2 regions of the Pantoea sp. X-Soil-TKNS-1207 genome follow, and region 2 is predicted to be linked to the other one. Evidence: predicted binding sites of a transcription regulator. Region 2 holds the regulator's gene; the other holds the start of a gene.
What was found. The regulator PhoB, encoded in region 2, activates phosphate uptake and scavenging genes when phosphate is short. The targets are predictions, from matches to a motif close to CTGTCATAAAACTGNCNNAT.

Region 1 (14,826 bases), 370 kb from region 2:
CCTACAGGCGCATCTGGTGGATACGCCCGATGTCGCGATTAATCAGGCGTTTGCGCTGCTCGGCAACGGTTACGATCAGCATGGCAATCAGTCGCAAAATATCGCCTGGGTGACCGATCGCGACGGTGAGCAACTGATCACCTATCAGGTGGGTTATATTGGCGGCTACTCCAGTTTTATTGGTTTTGATAAGCGCAACGGCAATGCCATTGTGGTGCTGCAAAACGCCTTTAACTGGAGCAACTACCTTGGCATTGCACTGCTGATGGATTTGGCACAGAAGGATCGTCAGCCCTGATGCAACACGGTTGCTTGCAATTTTGCTTAGCGGAAATACGCAGCGGCTGTTGTATGCTGTCCGGCGAAATTCGACGCGCAGTTCGCGGTAGTCAGCCTACCGGGGAACCTTCTGCGTGCCGCACTTGTCAGTAAATTGAACAGTTAATAGTTAACCAGAGTGGAAATCACCATGCGCAGGACTCACGTCGTACTTCTTTCTGCAGGACTTTTTCTGGGCTTATTAAGCCTGACGCCCGCCGCGCTGGCCGAAGGCGAGCAAACTGATAATGTGCCGCCGCCGCCGCAGGTTGAGCAAACCGCACCGGATGCGCAGGCACAAACCCCGGCTACCGACGCCCCGGCCGCAGTCGCTCCGGCACAGCCGCAGGACAACGCCGCAGCGCAGCCTGCCGCTCCGAACAACTACGATCTGACCACTATCGTCATCGACTACAAAGAGTACAAAGTCGGCGATGTGGTGCCGGATGAGTATCGTGGTAAATCCTACATCATCAGCCAATGGCAGCCGCGTCATCTGCCAGCGCCGCAGGACAATACCCACTGGGCGTATATCAACGCCAACTACATCCTGATCACCAATGACACCGGCAAAATCGTGATGGCGAAATCCGGTGACATCTTCTTTAAAGGCTAATCAGCAAGCGCGCTAACTGCGTGACTGCACTGCCGATCTGACTGGTGCTGGTGTTGCCATACCCCAGCACCAGCCCTTGTTGTTTCTCCTCGCCCAGATAGAAACCCGATAGCGCGCCTGGCGCATACCCGGCCTGAATCAGTCGATCGACCAGCGCGATATCCTGCACTGGCGGCGGCAGCTGCATCACCAGATGCATACCACATTCTCCCCCCAGCAGTGACAGCTGCGCGCCAAAGGCCTGCACCAGCGCCGCGCGTAAGGTGGCCTGACGCTGACGATACAAACGCCGCATTTTGCTCAGGTGGCGGCTGAAATCTCCGCTGCGCAGAAAATGCGCCAGCGCCTGCTGCTCGGGGCGATTACCGCCGCGCAGCAGCTCCTGCAACGCCGGACGCAGCGGCGGCAGCAGCTGTGGCGGCAGCACCATAAAACCGAGGCGCAGCGCCGGGAACAGGGTTTTACTGAACGACCCGACGTAAATCACCGGCGTGTGCTGTGCCATGCCCTGCATCGCCGCAATGGGTTCGCCGCTATAGCGGAAATCACTGTCGTAGTCGTCTTCGATGATCCACGCCTGATGCTCGCGTGCCGCAGCCAGCAATGCCAGCCGCCGTGCCGCGCTCATCACTACGCCGGTGGGATACTGGTGAGTTGGGGTGGTATAGATCAGGCGTGGCGGGCGCTGCTGCCAGTCTTCCGGCTGTGGCGCCAGCCCCTGAGCATCCACAGCCACCGGTTCGACACGCATATCGCCCGCGCGCATCGCCGCTTTGGCACCGCGATAGCCCGGTTCTTCCACCCAGCCGATCTCACCGGGATTACTCAGCAGCAGGACGCACAGGGAGAGCGCCTGTTGCGCCCCTTCGGTGATGACAATTTGTTCCGGGGTGCAGCGCACGCCGCGCGCCATGCCCAGATGCTGCGCCAGCGCTTCGCGCAGGGTGCGTTCGCCGAAGGGATCGCCATAGCCCAGCAGCTGTTGGGGCTGATGCTGCATCACGCGATTAAAGGCACGCCGCCACCGGGCGAGTGGGAAGTGCGACAGCGCCGGAATGCCGGGCCGCAGCGCCATCTCCTGGCTGGTGGTGCGGTGCGAGGAGCGCAGCTGCGCAACACGGGATGCCAGCCGAAGCTCGCTGCCGCTGCCGACAGCCGCAGGATGTTCGGGAAGTTGCGCGATGGGGCTGACGCGGCTGCCCTGACGATCGCTGACCAGAAAACCTTCCGCCTGCAACTGCGCCCATACTGCAATCACCGTATTCCGCGAGACCTGAAGTTCAGCGGCCAGCTGGCGCGTGGCGGGCAGGCGTGCGCCCGCAGGCAGCTGGCCAGTCAGTATCGCCTGACGAATACGCTGGAACAGCTGCTGTTGCAGCGTCATAGTCTGATCGGCTGCCAGCGGTGCCAGCAGTAGGGTGCTGAGGTCGAAATCGTGCATGATGCGCTCGCGTGGATCTATCAATAAGTCTGATTGTGGCGCTTTTTAACAAGCCAGCAAAGTGGCAATCTGCATATCTACCTTATCCAGCGACAGGAAAAATGATGTCTCAGAACAGCAATGAATACGGACAACCGATTGGTTTTGCCCTGCCAGACTGGCAACCACGCGCGTGGCCTGAGGCGGAAACCTTCAGCGGCACTTATTGCCGTCTTGAGCCACTCAGCGCGGAACGCCATGGGCGGGAGCTTTATGCCGCCTATGCCGAGGCGGGAGATGGGCGTGACTGGACCTATATGTTCGCGGAACCCTTTGCCGATGAGGCTGCCTATCTGGCGTATGCCCGCCAGATTGAGAACGGGCGCGATCCGATCCATTTCGCGGTAATCGATCTGCAAAGCAACCGCGCCGTGGGTACGCTGGCGCTGATGCGCATCGAACCGAAACATGGTGTGCTTGAGGTCGGGCATGTGGCGTTTTCACCGCTGCTGAAGCAAACCCGTATGGCTACCGAAGCGCATTTTCTGCTGATGCGTTATGCGTTTGCGCAGCTCGGCTATCGCCGCTATGAGTGGAAATGCGACAGCTGTAATCAGCCATCGCGTAACGCGGCACTGCGTCTTGGATTCCAGTTTGAAGGGATATTTCGTCAGGCCATTGTCTATAAAGGCCGCAGTCGCGATACCTGCTGGTTTTCCATTATTGATAGCGAGTGGCCGCAGGTAAAACGGGGCTTTGAACGTTGGCTGGCGGCGGACAACTTTAACGCCGAAGGTATGCAGCGCAACCGACTGGATGCGCTGCGCCAGGGTTAACTGATAAAGATATATTTGCTGGCGGCGAGAATGAGGGTACCGGTTGCCGCCACCATTACCCGCTTCAGCCATTGCAGCTCTTTCTTCAGGCCGATGATGTCAAGATTGATGTTGTTGATGCGGGTATCCATTTTGTCGAAACGCGCGTCGATTTTATCGAAACGGTTGTCGACCTGTTCAAAACGCTTGTCGATCTGTTCGAAGCGCTTATCAACCAGGGAAAAGCGTTCATTAACGTTTCTCTCAAACTGATCAACGCGTTCTTCTAAACGGTCGACGCGTTTATTGAGTGCGTGTTGTTCATGTACTACACCTTCCATCGCCTGTGCCAGGTCCGCTTTGGTGAGCGAATGTTCCTGCTGCATTTCGGCAAAAATTTCGACCAGCACCTCAGCCTGCCGATCTTCCACGCCTGCCTGTTGCAGGGATTTATACGCCTTATGAGTGTTCATCATCGCCAGTGTCATCCTTGTTCTCCCTGAATGTTATCCCGTAATACGCGGATATTATTCATTGGGTGATAATTACGCTACGCAACCATGTGCATTTTGCGCGCGCTCTCGAAAAAAATCAATTAGTACAACAAGTAACGAGGATGTGGCGGGAAGGCAGCCTGCGCGCGGGCGCAGGCTGGATAGGGTTAATTGTGCGCGTATTTGCCGCTGATTTTATCATCGGATGACGGGGTTTCATCTTCTTCATCGGTGATCGCCGGAACCGACAGGCTGGCTTTCACGCCCCAGAAGTAGCAGACCAGAGCAGCGACGACGATGAGAATCATATCCAGCGGGCTGCTGATGGCGCCGCTGCCGCCGTAGGTGCCGAGCATCGAAATCACCATCACGGCGATGTAGTAAGCCAGCAGCCACCAGGCACAGTGCAAATCGCGGCTGAACTGACTGTTTTTCTTGCCAAATATCGCGTAACCAATCCAGGAAACGATCAGGATTGGGATGAGGATTTCATTCACCGACCAGCCGCTCCAGTAGATCAGCAGGGTACTGGCGACAAACGCCAGCGGGCTTAAAAGCGCGGCCACCGGCAGACGGAACGGGCGCTGCATATCCGGCAGGTGATTGCGGAACGCACCCAGGGTCACCGGACCCGGCATATAGGTGAACACGGTCGCGGAGGTCACCGCGCCAATCAGACCGCCCCAGACCTGAAATTCTGACGGCAGCGTCCAGACAATGGCGAGGATCAGCGACAGCCACAGCGCGCCGCGCGGTACCCCGGATTTTGCATCCACCTCGCCGAAAACCCTGAACAGGTGGCCATTACGCGCCCAGGCAAACAGCACGCGCGCGGCGCCGGCCAGATAGATATTGCCGGTCCCCGCAGGTGAAATCACCGCATCGATCAGGATCAGGTTAATCAGCCAGGTGAGGCCAAGGCTGCGTGCCAGGTCAGCATAGGGAGACTGGAACACCTGCTTCAGGCCCGCCCAGCCATGCTGCGACAGCAAATCCGTTGGCACGGCGCCCATAAAGGCATATTGCAGCGCCAGATAGATCACGAAGCTAACGGCAATGGCGATACCAATCGCCAGCGGCACGTTGCGCTGCGGATTTTTCGCTTCACTGGCAAAATCCACCGCCTGACGAAAACCGAGATAGGCGAAGACGATACCGGCACCGGTCAGTGAGCTGAACACGCCATGCGCGCCGCCCGGCGGGGCCGGTGGCACATCAAGGTTTGGCGCGTGGAAGTAAAGCAGCAGCGTGACGATGGTCAGCAGCGGCACGATGAATTTAAAGGTGGTAACGATAGTATTAACGCGGCCAAAAAAGCTGACGCTCCAGTAGTTCAGCAGGAAAAACGCCACCAGCAGTCCAATCTGCACCACAAAACCGAGACCGGTTGGGCTGCCGTCGGCGTGGCCCAGCGCAGGCCACCAGTAAATCGCATACTGACGTACCGCTTCCACTTCCACCCCGGCGGTGCTGGTGTAGGCCAGCAGCGAGCTGACGCCAATCACAAAGCCGACGATATTACCGTGCGAGTAGTTAGGATAACGCACGAAGCCGCCCGCCCGCGGAATCGCTGACGAAAGCTCCGCATAAACCAGGCCAATCAGCAACACGATTACCGCCCCTAATACCCACGCCCAGCCGGTATGGCTCCCCGCGTAACCGGAGCTGTTGAGCGCCGCATACAGCCAGCCGGAGCCGATCATCGATCCAATGCCGAGTAACGACAGATCGACCAGCCCCAATTTCTGTTTGAGTCCACTTGACGCCATATAATGCCCCTGTGATGTGTATTAGCTGAATAGCATTCAGCTTTGTTTATTCGATGTCGCGACAGGGGAAATAAGCATATTGCGTGCCATGATTATTTTAATGTTGTGATAGTAATTCAGGGGAATAATTGTGGTGAGGGAGGCGGGAAATAATCAGCGTTGGCGTTTTATTATGGCGGGGAAATAAGCGCTGGAAAGAGATGCTATCTGGTATCAGGCCCCGGAACGCGGTGCAGGGCGCACCGCGATGATCCGAAATATATATTCTGATAGCAGTTGAAACATTATGTCATCCCATTATCAGGAATGACATAATTCCGCTTAGCTCTGCGGTTGGGGAACGATTTTAATATCCACCATGCCGATACCTAATTTGCGTGGGTCCTGGCCGATGATATTTCCTTCATTCGACAGCTGCGGTTCCGGCGGCGCGATAATTAAATTATGGCTGCCAGCGGGATTAGTAAAATGCAGCGTAGTGGTAGAGATATCATCCCCCAGATTCAGTATCTGCTGCTGGTCGCCCACGCGCACTGGTATCGGCCGATGCGCATTCGGACCAAAGGCGCGTGCGGTGATCACCACATCAAACCGGCCAGGCAGCGCATCGACATATTCAATATTCACTTCAGGCGCGAGGTTGGCGTTGGACCAGCGTCCCCACAGCTCCGGACGTGAGATACCGGCAAAGCTTTTCACGCTCTGCGGTGCGCCGGGCACGTTAAGCATAAAGCTGTCGGCGCTGTAGCGAATGGCGTTATCTTCGATGCGGATCTGCTGCTCGTTGTGCTGATACTGCGCATCGCTGATCGCCGTTTGCGGGAAGGTGACTTTGCCTTTCCATACCGGCTTGTCGATGTGCGTCACCACCGGCTGGCCGCCCAGCTGTCCCGTCGCTAAACAAAGATCGCCGGAGAGTGCCAGCGCAGGTTGCCACAGGCGACCCATCTTGAAGCAGCGGTCAACCCAGACGAATTTATCGGCGGCGGTAAAATCCGCCAGCTGGTAGCGCAGCGGCGCGGAATACTCGCCTTCCGGCAGCGGCTCGACGCGTTTATCGCCCACGCGGAACAGGATAGGCAGCTTGAACGTAGTGCCTGAGAAGCTGAAGGTATTTTTCTGTTGATCGATGGTGAACGCATTGAGTTTAGTGGGGAAGTTCCACAGCTGGATGATATCCGGTTTCCACGCCAGAACCTTCTGCGTCATGTTGGCAAACTGCGCCGACAGCGAAGGGGAGCTGAGACCGCTACGACCGAGGCCGATAGCCTTATCACCGCCAAGAATATCCAGCACCGTGGCACCGTTATCCAGCGTACTGCGCTTGCCGTCGATCACTTTAGCCTCAGGCTGATCGCCACGGATCACCATAAACAGGTCATGGCGCGGTTGCTGGATCAGATACTGATGCGCGGTGTTGTTCATCGCCAGGTGATCAGAGGTCACCACAATGATGGTGTTCTTAAACCAGGGCGAGGCTTTGATGCGTGCAATCAGTCGCGCCACATGCTCCTGCGAACAGGCCACGGCGCTGAACGACTGATTCGGCTTGCCATCATAGCTGTAGCTTTTGTGCTGACAGGTACGGGAAATAAAGCCATCCGGGTGATGGGTATCGACGGTGAGGGTAAACAGCGCGAAGCGTTTTTGCTGACGCGACAGCTCCTCATACTTCTTAAACACTTCATCCATCACAGTGTCATCGTAGTAACCCCAGTTGTTACGGTAGTCAGGGTCAGCCACCCGTTCTTTCAGCTCCTGCGAGCCATACATATGCGCCGGGTCAAAACCGTGTGATTTCAGGAACGTGTCTTTACCGGCAAAGCGCAGATCGGCCCCCTGAATAAACCAGTTTTCATAGCCGGAGTTTTTCAGGATATCGCCCAGGCAGATATTCTGCGGGAAGAAGCTGGAAAGCGCCGCTGAGGCGTTATCCTGGAAGGGGGCAAACAGCGGGATGCCGCACTGCGAACCGACCATCCCGGCGATGGTGTAATCGGTGCCTGGCAGCTGCTCGGTGTTGCTGAAATCGAGGCTTTGATCTTTTTCGCGGCTCAGCTCGGGCGCCAGGCCAGGAAAGGTTTGTTCATTGAAATAGGTGCGTTCCAGACTTTCGCCATAGATATAGACCAGATTGAGCTTCGGTTCGGCAATCACCGATTTTGGCGTTTTGTAGTAGGTTTCGAAGTCGGAATCGGCCTGGCGATTGTGGGAGGCGATCAAATCTTTTACCTGACGGAATGCCGGGGTGGTTTGTACCGATCCGGCGGCACAGGCGATCGCCAGCAGGCTCCAGCCAAGCTGGTGCTGTTGTTTGCGATGGCGCAGTAGCCAGGTGAGCAGGCAGAACAGCAAAAATAAGCCAATGATTACCCCGATAGCAGGCACCACGTATTTGCTGATGCCAGCGCCGGTCAGGCTGTTGGTCAGGGTATATAGCACCGCGTCATTGATGCCGTCGCCGGTAAAATAGTTGCTGGCGAACAGGGTGATGTTCAGCACGATAAACAGCGTAAGGAGCAATAAAATCAACGTAAACCAGAATTTATTTCGCCCGGCTTTCCAGGAATAGACTGCGATCGCAGCCAAAAAAAGTACAACCGATGCTAGTTCGGACAAGGTCAGATCCTCAGGCTAATTGGAAACGCAATCCCTGCGCTAACGACCCTCTGGGGGGTTTTTGCGTCAATCTATATTGGCTGTCACATGGCTGCAACATGACCAGTCAGATTTGTGCGGCTGATTTGAATTCGTTTATAGCGGGTTTAGGTGGGCTATGGTTTACGCTGGCAGCAAAGGGATTGCTGCCAGAGGTGGGGCAGGAAAGAGGATCAGAGTTTGCCAGTCAGATACTGCGCCTCGCCATCGGCAAAGCTCCAGTCGCCCTTACTGTTTGTAATAAAGCTGATCATCAGGTCGTTACCCTGCACGCCACAGTTTTCCTGCAACTCGCGAGCTAACTCTGCCATGAACAACATTTTCTGTTCTTCACTTCTTGGGCTGGTGTAAACGCGCACCATCACAAGATTGTCACTGCGCTCGAAGCCCAGGCCGGTGTCCTGAAAGACCATCTGGTATCTTTTATTTTCGTGAACAATCTGATAACGATCGCGCGCGGGAACCTTAAAGGCGGTTAATACCGCGCGGTGGGCTGCATCCAGCAGGGTGCGTAATTCTGATTCAGAACGGCCCTGAATCACGTCAAATTGCAGTAACGGCATAAATAAACCCTCGTTTTTGCTCACATGGAAATATTATGATGTGGCTCTATGCTGCCGCGTGCCGCTGCAAAGAAAAAGCGCGCTGCCTGAAATGATTATTTATTATTTTGAACAATCATCATGAAAGAAATCAAAACCGATGCCCTCTGGGTGCACCTGCACTGGCTAACGGTGCTGGCTGAACTCGGCAGTTTTACCCGCGCAGCTGAACGGCTGGACGTCAGCAAAGCGGCGATGAGTCAAAAAATTAAAGAGCTGGAAGAGATGGCCGGAGTCTCGCTGGTGCAGCGCACCACGCGCAGCGTCCGCCTCACCTCTGCCGGAGAAAAACTGGTGGATGAGCTACGCGATCCCTTTGCGCGCATCGCTCAGAGTTTTTTCAGCGTGCGTGATGAGGCAGGCCCGGTACGCGGAATGGTGCGCGTCAGCGCGCCGGTGGCGTTTGCCCGTCAGCAGCTGGTGCCGATCATCGGTGATTTTCTGCGTGAATACCCACAGGTACGCCTGCAACTGGATGTGACCGACCGGCTGGTCTCGCTCGGCAGCGAAGGTTTTGATCTGGCGATTCGCCACAGCCAGGTGCTGCCGGAAACTCACGTTGCGCTGCCGCTGTGCGAAACTCACACCCTGCTGGTGGCTTCCCCCGCTTATCTGGCGCAGAGCGGCACCCCGCAAACGCCGCAGGATTTGCCGCAGCATAACTGCCTGTATTATCCGCGTGGGCTGGAATCGCCACAGTGGCGCTTTCGTCAGCTAAGCGACAGCAGTGAAACGGTGCAGGTGAAGATTCAGGGGAATTTTGCCACCAACAACAGCGAATCAATTCGTGATGCGGCGCTGCAAGGGCTGGGTATCGCCATGCTGCCGGATTTCAGTGCCAGCGCGGCGCTGGCGGCGGGAACGTTGCAGCAGGTGCTGCCGCAGTGGCAGTCGGTGGAGGCTTTTGCCGAGCGATTATGGGTGGTGCGCCCTTATGCGGCCCAGGTGCCGCGGGCGGTCACCACCTTTATTCACTGGCTACGCGCGCGCTTTGTTGATGGTTGAGGGTGATGCCAGCGCCACCGGCGCGTGCGGCTGCATCATCTCTCCCAGCAGGCTGGTGCGGTTGTAGTTGCCGAGGCGCAGGTTGAAGTCGAGGTGCAGGCGCTCGTTGCCGCTCAGCTTAATCACCGGCGGCGGGGTGTGCGGGCGCTGATGGAATAACACCGCACGGGCAAAAGCCGCGCTGTTCCAGCCGCTCAGGCGCTGATAAAAAAACGCATTGGCTTCCCCTTTGCGCAAATAGACATTCGCCCGACGATATTCGCGCATGGCTGCCTGCTGTGCCAGCGTGCACAATTGCTGTTCCGGCTGGGGGATTTTCTGCATCAGCAGCGGATAATCATCGCGCTGTGCCATGTCGTGGAAATAGCGCTGCTCGCCGAGATGTTTGATCGGCGCATAATGCTTTTGCCACTCGCGGATATAGGGATTATTGGGTGGGGCGGCGAGGAACCAGTTTTCCATCACCGGCGACAGAAAATTCAGGGTCGACACTTCACAATAGTAACCAATCACATCCATGCGCCGTTCCTGATGTACCCGGTGCACCCAGCTGAGATCTTCAAACAGCAGGGTGCTGCAATCAATGGCGATGCCACCGTAGCGCAACAATAATTCCAGACGAATGGCTTCGCTTTTTTGTTTCAGGCTTAATTCGGCAGAGGTAAATATAAAATCCGGCAGTACTTCATTGACGGTCTGGCGATTTAACAGATGCACCTGATGATCGGGATTATCTTTGCGAATTTTTTGAATATTTAACAGCATTGATTTTGGTAAATATTCATCGTCCCAATACATCCAGACTATTTTTGGAATTTCCGGCAGATCTTTCTGCGCGGAAATTAACACCACATTATCCTCTTCGCTGGGATCGTATTCCGGCGCGGTTACGGTATTTTGCTGCCTTTTTTGCCATAACATCTGACTGGTAAAAGAAATTTTTTGCCAGTTGTGCCACAGCATACGGGCAGTGTGTAGGCGTTTTTTTGTCATGGTGCACCTGATTATTGTGATTATACGGTAGTGGATTCCCTGATGCTGGCGCGTGGGCGCGCTTCTTGTTTCCTCACGGCTGTGTGTAAAAGACTCACCCTTGCTTAATAAAACATTCCTGCGCGCGAGGCTATCATTTTCTTTCTCTTTCAGATAAACCGGAAAATGAATGAGCCGACGGCGTTAAAGTTATCGTGGAATTAATTAATGTGAGGCTGATTTTTTAATTTATCCGCTTTAAGACTATTCCTAATAAAATAACATCCGGGGGTGGCAGAGCGTGGCGTGGGTTAAAAAATGCGCTTCAATACACCGGTTAACGAGACTGTATTTTTCACTGGCCTGGCCCACCGCCGATGCAGGTTAGCTACGCTTAAAGGCAGATGTTAAAAAAAGGAGAAGCTATGCAGCCACACCACCATGGATTACTGGCGGTCGACAAGCAGGGCAATCGCGTGCTGTTTCTTAACCCGGATACCTTTGCCGTGGAGCAGGAGCTGAATGCTTTTCCACCGCGTCCGCACGAATTACTGATGCTGCCACAATGGGAGAAGGCCTATGTCCCGATTTACGGCGATGGCGTCCACGGCGACAACCCTCATCCCGGCCACAAAGTGGCGGTGATTGACCTGCGTCAGCGCGCCATCAGCGGCTTTATCGATCTCTCGCCGTTGCAGTCGCCGCACAGCGGCCAGCTGGGGCGCGACGGCAAAGTCTATCTCTGCTGTGAAAACAGCGCGGCGGTGGCGGTGATTGATCCTGCCAGCGATCGGCTGGAGAAAACCATCGCGCTACCCTCGCATAACGCACACCGGCTGGCGCTCTCCCCCAGCGGACGTAAGCTGTTTACCGACAACGAAGAGGACGCCAGCATTACGGTGGTCGATCTGTGCGAGGCAGAAGGGCGGGTCATCGATACCATTCTGCTGCCCGGTCCGATTGCCGGTATCGCGGCATCGCCGAAACATCCCTATCTGGTCGCCAGCGCGGCTGATGTACCGCTGCTGTATGTGGTGGATCGCCAGAGCCATCGCATCCGTCAGCGGCTGCGGCTGCCGGGACATCAGCAGCCATGCCAGGTAGTGCGCTTCAGCGCTAACGGTGAGCGGCTGGTGGCGATTGGCGATCACGAGGCGGTAATCACCCTGTTTGACGATCTGCTCAATCCGCTGGGCGACATTGCGGTGGGAAATAAGCCGATGGATGGCTGCTTCAGCGACGATAATCGCACGCTGCTGATCGCCAATGAGGGCGATGGCTCGCTGAGCGTGATCGATTTGGCGCAGATGAAGGTGATTGCCACGCCACAGGCCGGTACCGGCTGTGAAGTGCTGAGCTACTTCACTCTCAGCGGCTAGATAAAGGGCCGATGATAGATGGCGCTGCTCCAGTGGCGGCTGCTGGCGTGCTTTTCGGCCTGCCAGCCACGTTTGCGCAGCTCACGGGCGATCAGTTTATTCATGATGCCGTGACCGACCAGCAACACGGTGCCGCTGTTCGACAGCACAATCAGTTTGTCGGCGGCCTGCTGCGCACGCTGGCGCGCATGTTGCACCGATTCCACTTTTCCTGCGTAGCCGCACAACCACAGCAGGCGCAGTAGCGCCAGCCAGACGTTAAGCGGCAGATGCAGCCGTTCAAACGGCAGATGAGGAATCGCCACTTCGCTGAACAACGCATCCACCGCATCAGGCTGCAATCCTAATCGCGCCAGTGATGAGCGGGCGCGCGGCAGCGGGCTGGAGGCGATCACACTGGCCAGGCGCGCAATCGCTGCGCTGCGGGGCGGCGGTGAATCGCAGATATCCGCCTGGTCGTAACCTTCGCACCAGTCGGCCAGCGCCCGCGCCGTGAAGCGCCCGCTTACCGGATGATCGGGTTTGCCGTGTCGCATAAGGATGATGGTCATAACGCTCCTGAATATTTTCTCCAGTGTAATGCAGATGGCCGTGGAACCAGCCAGGCCGGTAGGATTTAGGACAAATTCGCATCTGTCATCAAAACTTAACTGAAATATGCGACAAGAAGCGCGATGCAGGTTCAGCCGCCACCTCGTTAATGATAAGCAAAAATCGTTAATTACACCCGTCAGGGATGCTATTTTGTACACGGGCACTGAGTGTAATGTCATGAATTGCCGCCATTTTTATCGCTAATCTCTGAATGATAGTAAAGATAAATTAATTATTTTTGCTCAGATCACTTGATTTATCTACGCGCGTAGATAGACTGTGCGCACAGTGATAGCTCACGGTGCCAGAGACGAAGTTGGCCTTGAGATGACGCAGTTACATTTGCCCTATTAATGCGACCGATGGAAAAAACATCGGCGAAGTCCGGCGAATAGAAGAATTCCAACACCAGGGAATCCTTTACTGAACTTTCATCCAGGTATGCCCACTCTACGTCGCCACCGTGGCGTTCCGCTTGTTGCAAGGGAACCTACCCACGGAAGGGCGTTTGTTTGATCGATCTTCATCTATCAGGGAAATGGTTATGACGGTACATCAATCCGTTTCGCAACAACGCGCACTGTCTTCTTCTTCGGCTGCCGATGCGCGGCTCGAAACCTCCTCCGGCCGCAAAGATTTCTGGCGCGCCACCTTATCCTGCTGGCTGGGCACGGCAATGGAGTACGCGGATTTCGCGCTCTATGGCCTGGCGGCCGGTATCATTTTTGGCGATGTCTTCTTCCCCGAAGCCAGCCCGACTATGGCGCTGATGTCCAGTTTCGCCACCTGGTCGGTGGGCTTTATTGCCCGTCCGATTGGTGCGCTGCTGTTTGGCTGGATAGGCGACCGTAAAGGACGCAAGGTGGTGATGATCACCACCATCATCCTGATGGGCGCTTCCACCACGCTGATTGGTCTGATTCCTTCCTACGCCACCATCGGCGTGTGGGCGCCGGCGTGTCTGGTGCTGCTGCGTTTTACCCAGGGGCTGGGCGCGGGGGCGGAGCTGTCCGGCGGGACGGTGATGCTGGGCGAATATGCGCCAGTTGAACGTCGTGGGCTGGTTTCGTCAGTGATTGCGCTCGGTTCCAACAGCGGCACGCTGATCGCCTCGCTGGTCTGGCTGGCGGTGGTGCAGATGGACCAGCAAAGCCTGCTGGCCTGGGGCTGGCGTATTCCGTTCCTCAGCAGCGTGCTGATTGCGCTGGTCGCCTTGTGGCTCCGCCGTCATCTGCGCGAAACCCCGGTGTTTGAACGTCAGCAAGCCGTATTGCAGGCGGAACGTCACGCCACGCTGGCGAGCCAGCCAGCCGAGGTTGATAACCGTAGCTTCTGGCAGCGCAGCCGTTCTTTCTGGACCATGATAGGCCTGCGTATCGGCGAAAACGGTCCTTCCTATCTGGCGCAGGGCTTTATCGTCGGTTACGTGGCGAAAGTGCTGATGGTGGACAAATCGGTACCCACCACTGCGGTGTTTATCGCCTCCCTGCTGGGCTTCCTGATTATTCCTTTCGCCGGCTGGCTCTCCGATCGTTTCGGCCGTCGCATCACTTATCGTGTCTTCTGCCTGCTGCTGATGTTCTATGCGTGGCCCGCTTTCCATCTGCTGGACAGCCGTGAGCCGGCGATCGTTATTCCGGTGATTGTGGTGGGGATGGCGCTGGCCTCGCTCGGCATCTATGGCGTGCAGGCGGCGTGGGGCGTGGAATTGTTTGGCGTAAAACATCGTTACACCAAGATGGCGGTGGCGAAAGAGCTGGGGTCTATGCTTTCAGGAGGCACTGCGCCTTTAGTGGCGGCGGCGCTGCTGTCGTATACCGGCCACTGGTGGGCGATTGCCGTCTATTTCTCCGTGATGGCGACCATCGGTTTCCTCACCACCTTTGTGGCGCCGGAAACGCGTGGGCGTGACCTGAACCTGCCGGAAGATGCTATCTGACGGCAGTAAATTTGTTGAGCAAAACGTACCTGTCCTGTAACGGCGCGATTTGTCACGCATCTCAGCGCCGTCAGCAAAAACCTGCGCGATAAGTGCTACAGGGCAGAACAGAGGTAAGGTATTGGCAAAATCATCATCCGGTAATGTAACCCGCAGCGATGTGGCGAAAGCCGCAGGCACGTCAGTGGCTGTGGTGAGTTACGTTATCAACAATGGACCGCGCCCGGTGGCGGAAGCCACCCGGC
Region 2 (14,826 bases):
GACTGCTGGCGGCTGGATTATCAGGTGCGCCACGGAGCGATCCTGTCCCGTCGCCAGGATGCGGAACTGACGCTCGGCATGTTCCTGAACCTGATTCGTCATGTGGCCGGGAAGAACTGGGCGCCGCGCGAAGTGCATTTCGAACATCCGCGCCCGGAGCAGTGGCATGAGCACTGCAAAGTGTTCGATGCGCCGGTGTGGTTCGATCAACCCTTCAACTCGCTGCTGATCCCGAAACGCGATCTGCTGCGCGCCATGCCCGATCATGATCCGATGTTGCTGATGGTGATGCAGGATGCGATCCGCCGCCTTAACAGCAGCGCCAGCCAGCAGAGCGTGGTGGAGCAGGCGCGTTCGCAGGTGAATCTGGCATTGATACAGGGCGAACCGGTGCTGGATGAGATTGCGGACAAAATGGGGCTGTCGAGCTGGTCGTTGCAGCGCCGTCTGCGCGAGGAGGGCATCAGCTTTACCACGCTGGTGGATAAAGTGCGTTGCGAAATGGCGACCCATTATCTGCAACAAAAGCAGCTGCCGATTTCAGAAATGGCGCTGCTGCTGGGTTACTCTGAGGTCAGCGCCTTTTCGCGTGCGTTTCGGCGCTGGTTCGGCATCAGCCCGCGCCAGTGGCGGCAAGATGGACTGGTAAATTAGCCTGCTGCGGCGCAAAGCCAAACCACACCGGCTGCCCGCGATCGGGCGGCGGTGGTAATCCCTTCGACTGACCAATCAACTGCCAGGCACGCAGACACAGCGGCTCATCGCCCTGAGTCTGGGTGACCGCATAGCGGCCACTTTTTTCCCACTCCAGCCGTACCAGGCAAAGCTGCCCGGCGTAATGGCTGGCATCGTGGAACTGCTGCGCCAGCGTCGCCTGCATTTCTGCCGTCCATTTGCAGGAGGCGCTGGTGGGCGATTTATCCGGCTGGCACAGGTTCGCCTGCGCACTCTGCTGCGGCGCGGAGTGCTGACAGGCGCTGAGCGCCAGCGTGAGGGTGAGCAGGCCAATTCGGGTCATTACATTCATTGCTGTGCCGTTTGATGATCTTTATGCATCCAGCAGACAGTCTATCGGCTGAACCACAGAATGCTATGGCATTACTCTGACTGTCGCTAAAACCAGAATTTGCCGCCCGGCAGGCCGGGCCGGCATATATGCCGTAGGGTGCGAATTCATTCGCACCGCTGCACCGGTTATTTAGGACGGCAATTCCAGCTTGCTGTATCCCAGCCCGTTCATCTTACGCACCTTGATCTGCACCGGGATACGTTCCTTCATCGCTTCCACATGGCTGATAACGCCGATGGTTTTGCCGCTGGCGTTAAGCGCATCCAGCGCATCCAGCGCGGTGTCCAGCGTTTCGGCATCCAGGGTGCCGAAGCCTTCATCGAGGAACAGCGACTCGATACGCGTCTTATGGCTGACCAGATCCGATAACGCCAGCGCCAGCGCCAGGCTGACGAGGAAACTCTCGCCGCCCGACAGGGTGCGGGTATCGCGCGTGGCATCCGCCTGCCAGGTATCAACCACATCCAGCTCCAGTTCGTCACTGGCGCGCCGCTGCAACAGATAACGACCATGCAGGCGGTCGAGCTGACGGTTCGCCAGCCATACCAGATGATCAAGGGTTAAGCCCTGGGCGAAACGGCGGAATTTGTCGCCTTTGGCGGAACCAATCAAATCATTCAGCTGGCCCCACTGCGCCAGCGTCGCTTCGTTGCTGCTGATGTGTTCCAGCAGGGATTGCTGCTGCTGGCGCTGCTGCGCGTCGCTGTGCAGCTGCTGCTGCGCTTCGCCCTGCTGGCGCGCGTTGTCGCGCAGCGCCAGGCGCAGATACTCCAGATGCGTAGCGATTTCCGCTGCCGGCGTTTCGCTCAGTGCAGCCGGACGCTGCTGCTGATGGCTCGCCAGCCGCTGCGCCAGCTGCTGGCTGAGGGTGAGTTGCTGCTGGCGCTGTTGCTCCAGCCCCTGTAAATGCTGGCGCAGCTGCTGCACGTCCTGTTCGTCCAGCAGGGCGGCGCGCAGTGCCGTTTCGTCGGCAAAATCGCTGTGCTGCAAGGCGCTGAGGAACGCGCTTTCTGCCGCGTCGACGCGCGCCGTCAGGGCCTGTTGTTGCTGATCGATTTGCGCGCGCTGGCCGTTAAGGCTGTGCAGCGCGCTTTGCGCCTGCTGCCAGGCCTGCAACTGCTGCGCCAGCAGCTGTTCGCACTGCTGGAGCGCCGCCTGATGAGCCTGGCGCTCGGCCTGAACCTGACGATCGCCAAACAACTGCTGACGCAGCTGTTGTTGCATCTGGCGTTGTTGTTGCAGCGCGTTTAGCGCCTGTTGCAGCGTCTCCAGCCGCTGCTGCTCGCGGGCGAGGTTTTGTTGCAGGTTGTGGCGTTCGCTATCCGCCTTCGCCAGCTGCGGTTGCAGGTTGGTGAGTAACCGCTCACTTTCCTGCCATTGTTGCCAGCGCTGTTGCAACGTGCGCAGCCAGCCGTCGCGCGCCTCACGGTCGGGCAGGGCCAGCTGATGCTGCGCCAGCTGCTGTTCCAGCTGCCGGGTTAATTGCTGCCAGGCGGCACGCTCGGTCTCCACGCGCTGGCTGATATCGTTCAGCGTCTGCTGAACGCTGGCGATCTGCTGCTGTGCCAGTTGCTGCTGCTGTTGCTGGTCCTGCCACTGCTGCTGTTGCTGCTGCTGGGCATCTTTCGCCTGTTGCAGATCGCGCGCGGCGGCTTCCAGCGCCTGCAACTGCCGCTGTTGCTGGTTTTCCTGCTGATCCTGCTGTTGCTGCCACAGGCTGAAATCATCCTGCTGCTCCAGCGTGAAGGTAAGCGCCAGCTCACCGCTCAGCTCCTGCCATTGCTCGCTTAGCGCGGTGATTTGCTGGTCGAGATGGCTCAGCTCCTGCTGCAACGCCTGCTGTTGCAGCAGCGACAGCCGCTGCTGCTCACCTTTGGCGGTACCGGATTCTTTTAACTGCGTTTCCTGAGTTTGCAGGGCGACCAGCCGCTGCTGATTCTCGTCCGGCTCCAGCTGGCGATATTGTTCAATTGCCGGGTGCTGGCAGGAGCCGCACAGCGGGCAGGGCTGATCCGGTTGCAGCCGCGCGCGTTCATCGGCGAGCTGGGCGATGGTGCGCTCCAGATCGCAAATTTTCTGCACATCAACTCGTGCCTGATTGACGCGTTTCCACTCGTCGCGCAAGGCCTGCAACGCCAGTTCTTCCGTCTGATGCTGCTGTTGCAGCGTGGTGAGCTGCTGCTGACGCTGCTGGCGCTGCGGCTGGAGCGAACGCCACTGCGCGGCCAGTAAGGTCAGTTGCTGGCGCGCTGCACGCTGGGCCTGATGCTGTGCCAGGGCGTCGCGCAGTTGCTGAGCCGGATGTTGTGTTTCCAGCGCCGTCAGCGCCTGCTCCGCCTGCTGACGGGCCTGGCTGGCGGCGGTCGCGGCCTGTTGCAGTGGTCCGGCCGTCTGCTGACGTTCCGCGAAGGCCTGTTGCAGCTGGTCATGTTGCTGCTGCTGTTGCTGCTGCTGGGTGTTCAGCCCGTTAACCGCCTGCTCGCGTTCGTCCAGCCGCGTAATGTCGGCCTGCCATTGCGTGAGATGCTCACCCCAGTGCGCGACGCTGGCTTCGCGGCTGCGCCACTGCTGCTGCTCATCCCACTGCTGTTGTAAGCGTTCACTTTCCTGTAACTGCTGACTCAGCGCAGCGCTGCTGTGCTGCACCAGCTGTTGTTGCTGCGTGTGCTGCTGCTGTTGCTCACTGATCTGCTGATCGAGAGTGGCGATCTGCTGATCAAGCGGAATCACCTGTTCGGTCAGCAACGTCTCCAGCTGCTGATGCTGCGTCTGCGCCTGCTCGCGCGCCTGCTGTGCCGCCTGGTAACGGGCCTCGCCCTGCTGCTGGGCGCTGTGGGCCTGCTGTTGCTGATCCTGTAAACGCTGCGCCTGCTGCGCCAGGGCGTTCTGCTCCTGTTGCAGCTGTTCGCGCTGTTGCAGTTTGTCGCGTAGCTTTTCCGCCGGTTCGGCGCGCGCCAGTCGCAGCCGCTCGGCTTCGGCCTGCTGCCACGCATTTTCCGCCGCCTGCTGCGCCTGTTGCGCCTGCTGCTGCTCCTGCGCCAGCTGCTGCGCCTGGTGCAGCCATTGCTGCTGCTGCTGTGCTTCGGTCAGCTGCTGGTTGAGCGTCGTTTCCGTGGCGGTGAGTTGTTCCAGCTGTGCCGTCAGTTCTGCCCGGCGCGCCTCATCCAGCAACATCATGCCGCCAGCGCGGGCGCGCAGGGTATCCAGATCGGCGCGCGCGGTTTTGTAGCGCTCAAAAATCTGCATCGAAATCTGGCCGTAAATCTCGGTGCCCGTCAGCTCCTCCAGCAGTTCGGCGCGTTCGCCGGGTTTGGCATTGAGGAAGGCGGCGAACTGGCCCTGCGACAGCATCATTGAGCGGGTGAAGCGGGCGAAATCGAGGCCGGATAAGGTTTCGATCAGCCTGAGTTTGTCACTCACTTTGTCCGCGACGATCTGATTATCAGCGCAGCGCGCCAGCTCGACGCGCGGAGCCTGTAATTTACCGTCGGCCTGACCGCGCGCCCGGTTCTGGCTCCAGAAGGCGCGCCATGATTCGCCCTTGATTTCAAACTCCACCTCCGCCAGACATTCGGCGGTATCACGGGTGATCAGTTCGTTCTGGGTTTGCGACAGCACGCCGAGACGCGGCGTCTGGTGATAAAGCGCCAGGCAAATGGCATCGAGCAGGGTGGTTTTACCGGCACCGGTTGCGCCGGTGATGGCAAACAGCCCATTGCTGGCAAAAGGTTCACGGCGAAAATCGATAAACCATTCACCGCGCAGGGCGTTGAGATTTTTAAATCGCAGCGTGAGGATTTTCATGCTGAGGGGTTCTCCAGCGCGGCAAGGGTGGTGCGAAACAGCTGGGTCAGTTGCTCAGCCTGATCGGCATCCAGCTCTTCTTCCAGCGCCAGGCGGCGGGCAAACACCTCTTCAACCTGCAATTCGCTCAGGGTTTCATTATCCAGCCGCGCCAGGCTGCGCTGACGCTGCTCGCGGCTGCGGCGCACCAGCAGGACCTCCACCGGTAACGCCTCGGTCAGTTGTTCGATGCGGCGTTGCAGATCGCTGAGATATTCCTGCGTGGTGATCTCAATATCCAGCCATACCGGCTGGTCGGCATCGCCCTCTTTAAAGACCGCCAGCTGCGATTCGATCTCCGCCAGCGAGCCTTTCAGCATCTGCATCGGCTGAAATAACGGGATAGTCAGCGGCGTTACCGCATCAAGACCGGCGCTGAACTCAAGCAGGAACACGCTTTTGTCACGCCCCAGTTCGTCAAAGCTGAGCGGGATCGAGGAGCCGCTGTAGCGAATATGGTCGCTATCGGCAATGCGCTGCGCGCGATGAATATGGCCGAGGGCGATGTAATCCGCCGGGGGAAACGCCTGCGCCGGGAAAGCATCCAGCGTGCCGATATAGATATCGCGTACCGAATCGCTTTTAGTCACGCCAACGGTGGTGAGATGGCCGGTGGCGATAATCGGCAACGCGCCGCCCAGGGCTGCACGCTGCGCCTCGGCGGCGGCAAAGCAGTGCTGATAATGTTGTTCGATGGCTTCCAGCAGCGACAGCTGTTTTTCACGCCCGGACTGCCCGGCCTGGCTGCGCAGAATATCGCGCGGACGCAGGTAGGGGATGGCGCACAGCAGCGCGCCCGGCGTGCCATCACGCTGGTTCAGGGTCAGTACCTGCTGCTCGCCCTGCGGCGTGGCGCTGGTGATCACCCGGGTATTGAGGCAGGCGAGTAACTCGCGCGATTCATTCAGGGTGGCGACGGAATCATGATTACCGGCCAGCACAATCAGCTGGCAGTGGCTTTGCTGCAACGCCACCACAAAGCGGTTAAACATTTCACGGGCGTAGCTCGGCGGCGAGCCGGTATCAAACAGATCCCCGGCGACAATCAGCGCATCCACCTGATGCAGTTCAATTTGCTGGCGCAGCCAGTCGAGAAACGCCTGATGTTCCGGTGCGCGACTTTTACTGTAGAAGAACTGGCCCAGATGCCAGTCTGCCGTATGGATAATGCGCATGGATGCTCCCTGCCAGATTTAGCGTGGGGGGATTATATACGTTTGCTGCCGGGCTGGCATATCTCGTGACCGGGTTATATATCAGAGAGAAATTTCATCAATTCATCATGCCTCAGCTATTTAACCGCAGAGGAGAGCATGATTTAACTGAGTCTCTTTTTTATCAGGAGACGTAAAATATGATTAATCTATCAGGCATTGCTGGTTCCAATACCAGGGTGGATGCGGCGGGTAATAATGATCGGCCTGCGACTGCCGTTGCGGAGAATATAAATATAGTACAGAATTCCAGTGGCGGAATGGCATCATTTTTCGATTTAACATCCTTTGTTTCTCAACTTGAAGAGCGTGTTTTAAATATAAATCCCCGGCCGCTGCTGGAGGTGGGTGAATTCTTTGATACCCTTATTTATAACGAGAATAGAGGCAGCAAGATATTGATCAGACCTTTCGACCATCAGGTTCCTCCCGCCGGTGAGTTAGTTAAATTTACGCAGGCGGTGCAGGCGAAAATCAACGAAGCCAGAACGCGTCAGGATGGCGAATATTGTATGGCTACCGGCCGATTCTTTATTCTGCCTGCGCAGCAACGCTATTCCAGACGTACACCTGATAATCCGCAATTCTCAGCGTGTTTACAGCAAGGTCTGTTGTCGATGGTAATAAAGAAAGATTTTAATTACGATGCGCGTAATTGCCTGCCGGATTTTGTCGTAATGACAACGTTAGCAATGTCGTCAATAACGCGAGGGGAACACGTTGTTGAACGTGCGCATGTGTTTTACCTTGATGCATTCAGACCGAAGAATGTGAAAGAATTCCTGAATGTATTTGTCGATGTCATGCATCAAACCTGGCAGAAAGGGGATGAATTTGAAAAAATGGCGATAGTATTCGCTCTGGCGAATCTCGATGATGCCTGGCATCTCTCTAACGCGGCACCGGATTTTGCAGAGAAGATGTCGCATGAGGAATTCCTTGCTATACGTAATGAGGTGCTGGGGAAAGCGGAATTTGCTGACCTGAAATCTGCCATGGCGGTGGTAAGCGCATCAAATTACGAAACGGATCGCCCGTCGCCATAAGCCAGGAAACGGCCTGCCCGGCTGGCGCCTGCGTTGGTCCGGCCGGTAAAGAACAGTTTTCCTTAACAATCACCTGCCTGTCCTTTTCCCTCAGTCAGACTAAAATCCTGTTTCGGCTGTCACAATTCTCTCTTTGTGCGCAATTTTACCCGTTGGTTTTTTCATAAAAGTGTCATAAAACTGACGCATAATGACGCCGCAAATCCCAGTGACAGCCGTCATATCAGCAGGAGTAATAATGGCTAAGCGCATTTTGGTTGTGGAAGACGAAGCTCCCATCCGTGAAATGTTATGTTTCGTACTGGAACAAAATGATTACCAGCCAATTGAGGCAGAAGATTATGACAGCGCAGTGGGGAAGCTTATCGAACCCTGGCCTGATTTGATTTTGCTCGACTGGATGTTACCCGGCGGGAGCGGCATCCAGTTTATTAAGCATCTGAAACGTGAAGCGATGACGCGTGATATCCCGGTGATGATGCTGACAGCGCGCGGCGAAGAGGAAGATCGCGTACGCGGACTCGAAGTGGGCGCGGATGATTACATCACCAAACCGTTCTCACCCAAAGAGTTGATGGCACGTATCAAAGCGGTGATGCGCCGTATTTCACCGATGGCGGTGGAAGAGGTGATTGAGATGCAGGGGCTGAGCCTCGACCCTTCATCACACCGGGTGATGTCTGAAACCACGCCGCTGGAAATGGGGCCGACCGAATACAAACTGTTGCACTTCTTTATGACCCACCCGGAACGCGTTTACAGCCGCGAGCAGCTGCTGAACCATGTCTGGGGCACCAATGTGTATGTCGAAGATCGTACTGTCGATGTGCATATCCGTCGTTTACGTAAAGCGCTGGAGGTCTCCGGCCACGATCGCATGGTACAAACCGTACGCGGAACAGGGTATCGTTTCTCTGCCCGCTACTAAACGGAGTCTTTACCGTGCTGGAACGACTCTCCTGGAAGAGATTACTGACCGAGCTGGTGCTGGCTTGTCTGCCAGCATTGATTCTCGGTCTGCTGTTTGGTTATCTTCCCTGGCTGCTGCTGGTGACGGTGCTTGGCGTGTTGCTGTGGCACTGCTGGAACCTGATGCGGCTGTCGCACTGGCTGTGGGTCGATCGATCCATGACGCCGCCCGGCGGGCGCGCCAGCTGGGAACCTCTGTTTTACGGGCTGTATCAGATGCAGCTGCGCAACCGGCGACGCCGTCGCGAGTTGGGCAACCTGATCAAACGCTTTCGCAGTGGGGCCGAGTCGTTACCGGATGCGGTAGTCCTCACCACGGAAGAGGGCACCATTTTCTGGTGTAACGGTCTGGCGCAGCAGCATTTGGGTCTGCGCTGGCCGGAAGATAACGGTCAGAACATCCTTAACCTGCTGCGTTACCCGGAATTCTCCCGCTATATTCGCCAGCGCGATTTCAATAAGCCACTGACGCTGGTGCTGAACAATCAGCACCATATGGAGTTTCGCGTCATGCCCTACAGTGAAGGGCAGTGGCTGATGGTGGCGCGCGACGTCACGCAAATGCACCAGCTGGAAGGCGCGCGGCGTAACTTCTTCGCCAACGTCAGCCATGAGCTGCGCACGCCGCTGACCGTGTTGCAGGGCTATCTGGAGATGATGAACGATTCGGTGATGAACGAACGTTCCCGCAGCAAAGCGCTTCAGACCATGCAGGAGCAGACGCGACGCATGGATAGCCTGGTGAAACAGTTGCTGACGCTGTCACGCATTGAAGCGGCACCCGCCATCGATATGAAAGAAACCGTTGATGTGCCGACCATGCTGCTGCTGTTGCAGCGTGAAGCGGAAACCCTCAGCCAGGGCCGTCATGAGATCCATTTCCATACCGATCCGCATCTCAGGGTGCTGGGCAATGATGAGCAACTGCGTAGCGCCATCTCTAACCTGGTGTATAACGCGGTGAATCATACGCCGGATGGCACCCGTATCGACATCAGCTGGCTGCGTAATAAGCAGGGTGCCGAGTTTAAAGTGTGCGACAACGGACCCGGTATCAGTGCTGAACACCTGCCACGCCTGACTGAACGCTTCTACCGCGTGGATAAAGCGCGTTCGCGCGCCACCGGCGGCAGCGGTCTGGGACTGGCGATCGTTAAACATGCGCTCGGCCATCACAACACCCGACTGGAGATCACCAGCGTGCCGCATCAGGAGACCTGCTTTAGCTTTATCCTGCCGCCACGGTTGATTGTCGCCAGCGGGATACGGGAGAATGTGACGCAATAACTGTCGTAATGTCATTCAGTTAAGGCTCCTTCCGTAGCGGCGCGATTTATCGTGCCGCTACGCATAAGGTGAACGCTTTAACAGATCCAGATTACTCAAAAAACCGTCACGGAAATCCTGCATGAAATCGTTGTTGCTGTTCATTTTGCTGTCGTTCTCTGTGCTGGCGCAGGGGCAACAAACCATGCTGGCTGGCAATCTGAGCAGCGTTGGCTCCGATACCCTCGGTTATCTGATGACGCTGTGGGGCGAGGATTTCAGCCGTCAGTCACCTGGCGTCAATGTGCAGGTGCAGGCGGCGGGTTCCTCCACCGCCCCGACTGCGCTGGCCGCTGGCGCAGCGCAACTCGGCCCCATGAGCCGCCCGATGCAGGCTGATGAACGCCAGTTATTCACCTCACGTTATGGCTATCCGCCGCTGGCGGTGCCGGTGGCGCTGGATGCGCTGGTGGTGGTGGTTAACCAGGACAATCCGCTGACGCGTATCGATCCGCAGCAGCTCGATGCGCTGTTCTCGGTGACGCGTCTGTGCGGCGCGCAGCGGGTGCCGCAGCGCTGGGGCGATCTGGGGCTGAGCGACCCGCACTGGGCCACGCGTAGCATCCAGCGTTACGGCCGCAACTCCGCCTCCGGCACCTGGGGCTTCTTCAAGCAGCAGGTGCTATGTAAAGGGGATTTCCGCGCCGACGTGGCTGAGTTTCCCGGTTCTGCCGCCGTGGTTCAGGCGGTGGCCGCCGCGCCAGGCAGCATTGGCTACGCCAGTTTTGGCTTTCATCTCAGCGGCGTGAAGACGTTACCGGTGGTGACCGCCAGCGGCGACAGCGTTATGCCCGATGCCGATTCGATTCGCAGCGGCCGCTATCCGTGGTCGCGTCCGTTGTTTATCTACGTCAATAAAGCGCCCGGCAAACCGCTGCCACCACTGGTCTCGGCCTTTCTGCATCGGGTGTTATCCCCCGAGGGACAGCGCCGGGTGAGCGAAGCCGGGTATCTGCCGCTGTCTGACAGCCAGATGGCGGCGGCGCGCGCCGCCATTGAGGAAAATTGAAGAACGAGCATCTGAACATGAATTTTCTTCATGACAGCTGAATTTTCTTCGTTTGCCCATTTCGTCACAGCATGTCACTCTCCTTAGCCATATAGCCATCCAGATGGCTAAAGATAACCAAGCGAAATTATACCCTGACGCAACCATGCGTTTACGGCTTTAGCCAGGAGTGATCATGCAACGAGTAACCGCCCCGTTCCGCGCCGATACCGTCGGCAGTTTTCTGCGTCCCGCTGCCATTAAGCAGGCGCGCGAGCAGTTTGCTAATGGTGAAATTGATGCCGCTCAGCTGCGTCAGGTTGAGGACGAGGCGATCCGCCATGTGGTCGATCAGCAGCGCGCCAATGGCCTGCAAGTGGTTACCGACGGCGAATTCCGTCGCGCCTGGTGGCACTTCGACTTCTTTGACGATCTGATTGGCGTGGAGCGTTACGAAGCGGATCAGGGCATTCAGTTTAACGGTGTGCAGACTAAAGCGCGCGGCGTGAAAGTCACCGGTAAAGTGGCCTTCAACCCGAACCATCCGATGCTGGAGCATTTCCGTTTCCTGAAAAGCATCGCCGGTGATGCGGTGCCGAAGATGACCATTCCCAGCCCAAGCGTGCTGCACTTCCGCGGTGGCCGTAAGGTAATCGACGCCACCGTGTACCCGGATCTGAAAGCCTATTTCGCCGATCTGGCGCAGACCTATAAAGACGCTATCCAGGCGTTTTACGCTGCGGGCTGCCGTTATCTGCAACTCGACGATACCGTCTGGGCGTACCTGTGCTCCAGCGAGCAACAGCAGCAGATCCGCGAGCGTGGTGAAGATCCGCAGGAACTGGCGCGCACCTACGCTCAGGTGCTGAATACTGCGCTGGAAGGTAAACCGGCGGATCTGACCGTGGGCCTGCATGTTTGTCGCGGCAACTTCCGCTCAACATGGATTTCAGAAGGCGGCTACGAGCCGGTGGCGGAGGTGCTGTTTGGCACCGTCAATATCGATGCCTTCTTCCTCGAATATGACAACGAACGTTCCGGTGGTTTTGAACCGCTGCGCTTTATCAAGCCGGGCCATCAGCAGGTGGTATTGGGTCTGATCACCACCAAAACCGGAGAGCTGGAAGATCCGGCGCAGGTGAAGGCTCGTTTACAGGAAGCGGCACAGTTCGTCAGCCTGGAACAAATCTGCCTCAGCCCGCAGTGTGGCTTCGCCTCTACCGAAGAGGGCAACAGCCTGAGCGAAGATCAGCAGTGGCAGAAGATTCGTCTGGTGGTCGACATCGCAAATCAGGTGTGGTGATGCTGTAAAGTTGTGCAAACAGGCGCGTAAATCGCGCCTTTTGTGCATATTAAAGGGCGCTTATGCAAGGATATCTTTCGTGATGGAGAAAGTTTAAACAAATCATCTGATGCGTTTTCGAGCTTATCTATATTGATTCACTGCTTTTTATCGCTTTAGTGCTATATCCTTCTGGTTTTCCGATCCCGTATTGCCTTTCTTCGCTATAAACGTTTTACTACGCGCCGTTGTCAATTCATCCCTCTGTGAACAGAAGAAAAGCAGTTTAAATCACCTGCGCTTTAACGATTCGGCGAGCATAACGCGCTGGCATTGCCTGTTAAGCCGTTGTTTTTGGCGTGGTCAGGGGACAACACAAACTCAACTTTCACCGCAACATCAGCTACAGGCAGTACAGAAGTTATGACACATCGTTTAACCTCGAAAGATATCCTCGCGCTGGGCTTCATGACGTTTGCCCTGTTTGTCGGCGCAGGCAACATTATTTTTCCACCGATGGTGGGTATTCAGTCTGGCGAACATGTCTGGATTGCCGCCCTTGGCTTCCTGATCACTGCGGTGGGTCTGCCGGTGATGACGGTTATCGCGCTGGCGCGCGTGGGTGGGGGGATCGATGCCCTCAGCTCGCCGATTGGCAAAGCTGCGGGTCTGCTGCTGGCGACTGTCTGCTATCTGGCCGTTGGCCCGCTGTTCGCCACGCCGCGTACTGCGACCGTATCATTTGAAGTGGGTATTGCCCCGCTGACCGGCGACGGCGCGCTGCCGCTGTTTATCTACAGCCTGATTTACTTCTCGCTGGTGATCGTCATTTCCCTCTATCCGGGCAAACTGCTGGACACCGTAGGACACTTCCTTGCGCCGCTGAAAATCGTCGCGCTGACGGTGCTCGGTGTCGCTGCGCTGCTGTGGCCGGCTGGTGGTCTCTCACCAGCGACCGCCGATTATCAGCGTGCCGCCTTCTCCAGCGGTTTTGTTAACGGCTATCTGACCATGGATACGCTGGGCGCGCTGGTGTTCGGTATCGTTATCGTCAACGCAGCCCGCTCACGCGGCGTGGAAAATGCCCGCCTGCTGACGCGCTATACCATGCTGGCCGGTATCATCGCCGGTGTCGGCCTGACGCTGGTTTACCTTTGCCTGTTCAAACTCGGTTCTGACAGCGGCGCGATTGTCGATCAAAACGCGAACGGCGCGGCGATTCTGCATGCTTACGTGCAGCAGACCTTTGGCGGCATGGGCAGCTTCTTCCTTGCCGCGCTGATCTTCGTCGCCTGTATGGTTACTGCTGTCGGCCTGACCTGTGCCTGTGCAGAATTTTTTGCGCAATACCTGCCGTTGTCGTATAAAACGCTGGTCTTTATCCTGGGTCTGTTCTCAATGGTGGTGTCGAACCTCGGCCTGAGCCATCTGATTCAGATTTCGATCCCGGTGCTGACGGCGATTTATCCGCCGTGCATCGTGCTGGTGGTCCTGAGTTTCACCCTGAACTGGTGGAACAAAAGCAGCCGCATCATCGCCCCGGCGATGCTGGTCAGCCTGCTGTTCGGTATTGTTGATGCCATCAAAACCACCAGCTTTAAAGACGCGCTGCCGCTGTTCAGTCAGCATCTGCCGCTGGCCGATCAGGGACTTTCCTGGTTGCCGCCGTCGCTGGTGATGCTGCTGATTGCTGCGGTGGTGGATCGCGTGAAAGGACGCGAACAGGTCGCCGTTCACCAGTAAGCGATATTGCTGTTAATTTCGACCACGGGCCTGCCCGTGGTTTTTTCATTTTCAAGGTACTGTTGTTATGCAAGAAACCAATAAGCTCAAACGCGGACTGAGCACGCGCCATATCCGTTTTATGGCGCTGGGATCGGCGATTGGCACCGGGTTGTTCTACGGCTCAGCCGATGCGATCAAAATGGCGGGTCCCAGTGTGCTGCTGGCGTACATTATTGGCGGCGCGGTGGCGTATATCATCATGCGCGCGCTGGGTGAAATGTCGGTCAACAACCCGCAGGCCAGCTCCTTTTCACGCTATGCGCAGGATTATCTTGGCCCGATGGCGGGTTATATCACCGGCTGGACTTACTGCTTCGAAATTCTGATTGTCGCTATCGCTGACGTGACCGCTTTTGGTATCTACATGGGGGTGTGGTTCCCGGACGTGCCGCACTGGGTTTGGGTGCTGAGCGTAGTGCTGATTATCGGCGCCATCAACCTGATGAGCGTCAAGGTGTTTGGCGAAGTGGAGTTCTGGTTCTCCTTCTTCAAAGTCGCCACCATCATTATCATGATCGTTGCCGGTTTCGGGATGATTTTCTGGGGCATCGGCAACGGCGGTCAGCCCACTGGCATCCATAACCTGTGGAGCAACGGGGGCTTCTTTGCCCACGGCGTGGTCGGCATGTTGCTCTCCCTGCAGATGGTGATGTTTGCCTATGGCGGCATCGAAATTATTGGTATCACCGCCGGTGAAGCCAAAGATCCGAGCAAATCGATTCCTCGCGCCATCAACTCCGTTCCCTGGCGTATCCTGGTGTTCTACGTCGGCACGCTGTTTGTGATTATGTCGATCTACCCGTGGAACCAGGTGGGTACCTCTGGCAGCCCGTTCGTGCTGACCTTCCAGCATCTCGGCATTGCCGCAGCGGCTTCCATCCTGAACTTTGTGGTGCTGACGGCTTCGCTGTCGGCCATCAACAGTGACGTGTTTGGCGTAGGGCGTATGCTGCACGGTATGGCGCAACAGGGCCACGCGCCGAAGATATTTATGAAGGTATCCGCGCGCGGCATTCCGTGGGTGACGGTGCTGGTGATGATGCTGGCGATGCTGATTGCGGTGTATCTCAACTATCTGATGCCGGAGAAGGTGTTCCTGGTGATCGCCTCGCTGGCGACCTTTGCCACCGTCTGGGTGTGGATCATGATTTTGCTGTCGCAGATTGCCTTCCGTCGCAAAATTGGTAAGCAGGAAGCCGGTAAGCTGCAATTCGCGCTGCCGGGCGGCAGTGCGACTGCGGTGGTGGGGGTGCTGTTCCTCGGCTTTATCATCGCCCTGATTGGCTACTTCCCGGACACGCGCA

Region 1: the regulator PhoB is predicted to act here: its motif matches at 8,132-8,151, upstream of opgB (phosphatidylglycerol--membrane-oligosaccharide glycerophosphotransferase).

What each region holds. Positions count from the first base shown of each region.
Region 1 covers NZ_AP035958.1:662,870-677,695, forward strand. The annotation lists gene AC6I8V_RS02970 (serine hydrolase domain-containing protein) at 1-298, shown strand, start outside; gene AC6I8V_RS02975 (RcnB family protein) at 470-934, shown strand; gene pdxR (MocR-like pyridoxine biosynthesis transcription factor PdxR) at 924-2,375, opposite strand; gene AC6I8V_RS02985 (GNAT family N-acetyltransferase) at 2,480-3,190, shown strand; gene AC6I8V_RS02990 (hypothetical protein) at 3,187-3,645, opposite strand; gene AC6I8V_RS02995 (APC family permease) at 3,831-5,432, opposite strand; gene opgB (phosphatidylglycerol--membrane-oligosaccharide glycerophosphotransferase) at 5,754-8,051, opposite strand; gene AC6I8V_RS03005 (tautomerase family protein) at 8,264-8,653, opposite strand; gene AC6I8V_RS03010 (LysR family transcriptional regulator) at 8,774-9,697, shown strand; gene AC6I8V_RS03015 (glycosyltransferase family 32 protein) at 9,671-10,690, opposite strand; gene AC6I8V_RS03020 (beta-propeller fold lactonase family protein) at 11,095-12,048, shown strand; gene AC6I8V_RS03025 (histidine phosphatase family protein) at 12,045-12,599, opposite strand; gene AC6I8V_RS03030 (MFS transporter) at 13,187-14,581, shown strand; gene AC6I8V_RS03035 (LacI family DNA-binding transcriptional regulator) at 14,703-14,826, shown strand, end outside.
Region 2 covers NZ_AP035958.1:1,029,452-1,044,277, forward strand. The annotation lists gene qhpR (AraC-like transcriptional regulator QhpR) at 1-654, shown strand, start outside; gene AC6I8V_RS04650 (cell envelope integrity TolA C-terminal domain-containing protein) at 614-1,018, opposite strand; gene AC6I8V_RS04655 (AAA family ATPase) at 1,199-4,873, opposite strand; gene sbcD (exonuclease subunit SbcD) at 4,870-6,087, opposite strand; gene AC6I8V_RS04665 (hypothetical protein) at 6,267-7,172, shown strand; gene phoB (phosphate response regulator transcription factor PhoB) at 7,411-8,100, shown strand; gene phoR (phosphate regulon sensor histidine kinase PhoR) at 8,115-9,428, shown strand; gene AC6I8V_RS04680 (PstS family phosphate ABC transporter substrate-binding protein) at 9,550-10,476, shown strand; gene AC6I8V_RS04685 (cobalamin-independent methionine synthase II family protein) at 10,652-11,758, shown strand; gene brnQ (branched-chain amino acid transporter carrier protein BrnQ) at 12,161-13,480, shown strand; gene proY (proline-specific permease ProY) at 13,548-14,826, shown strand, end outside.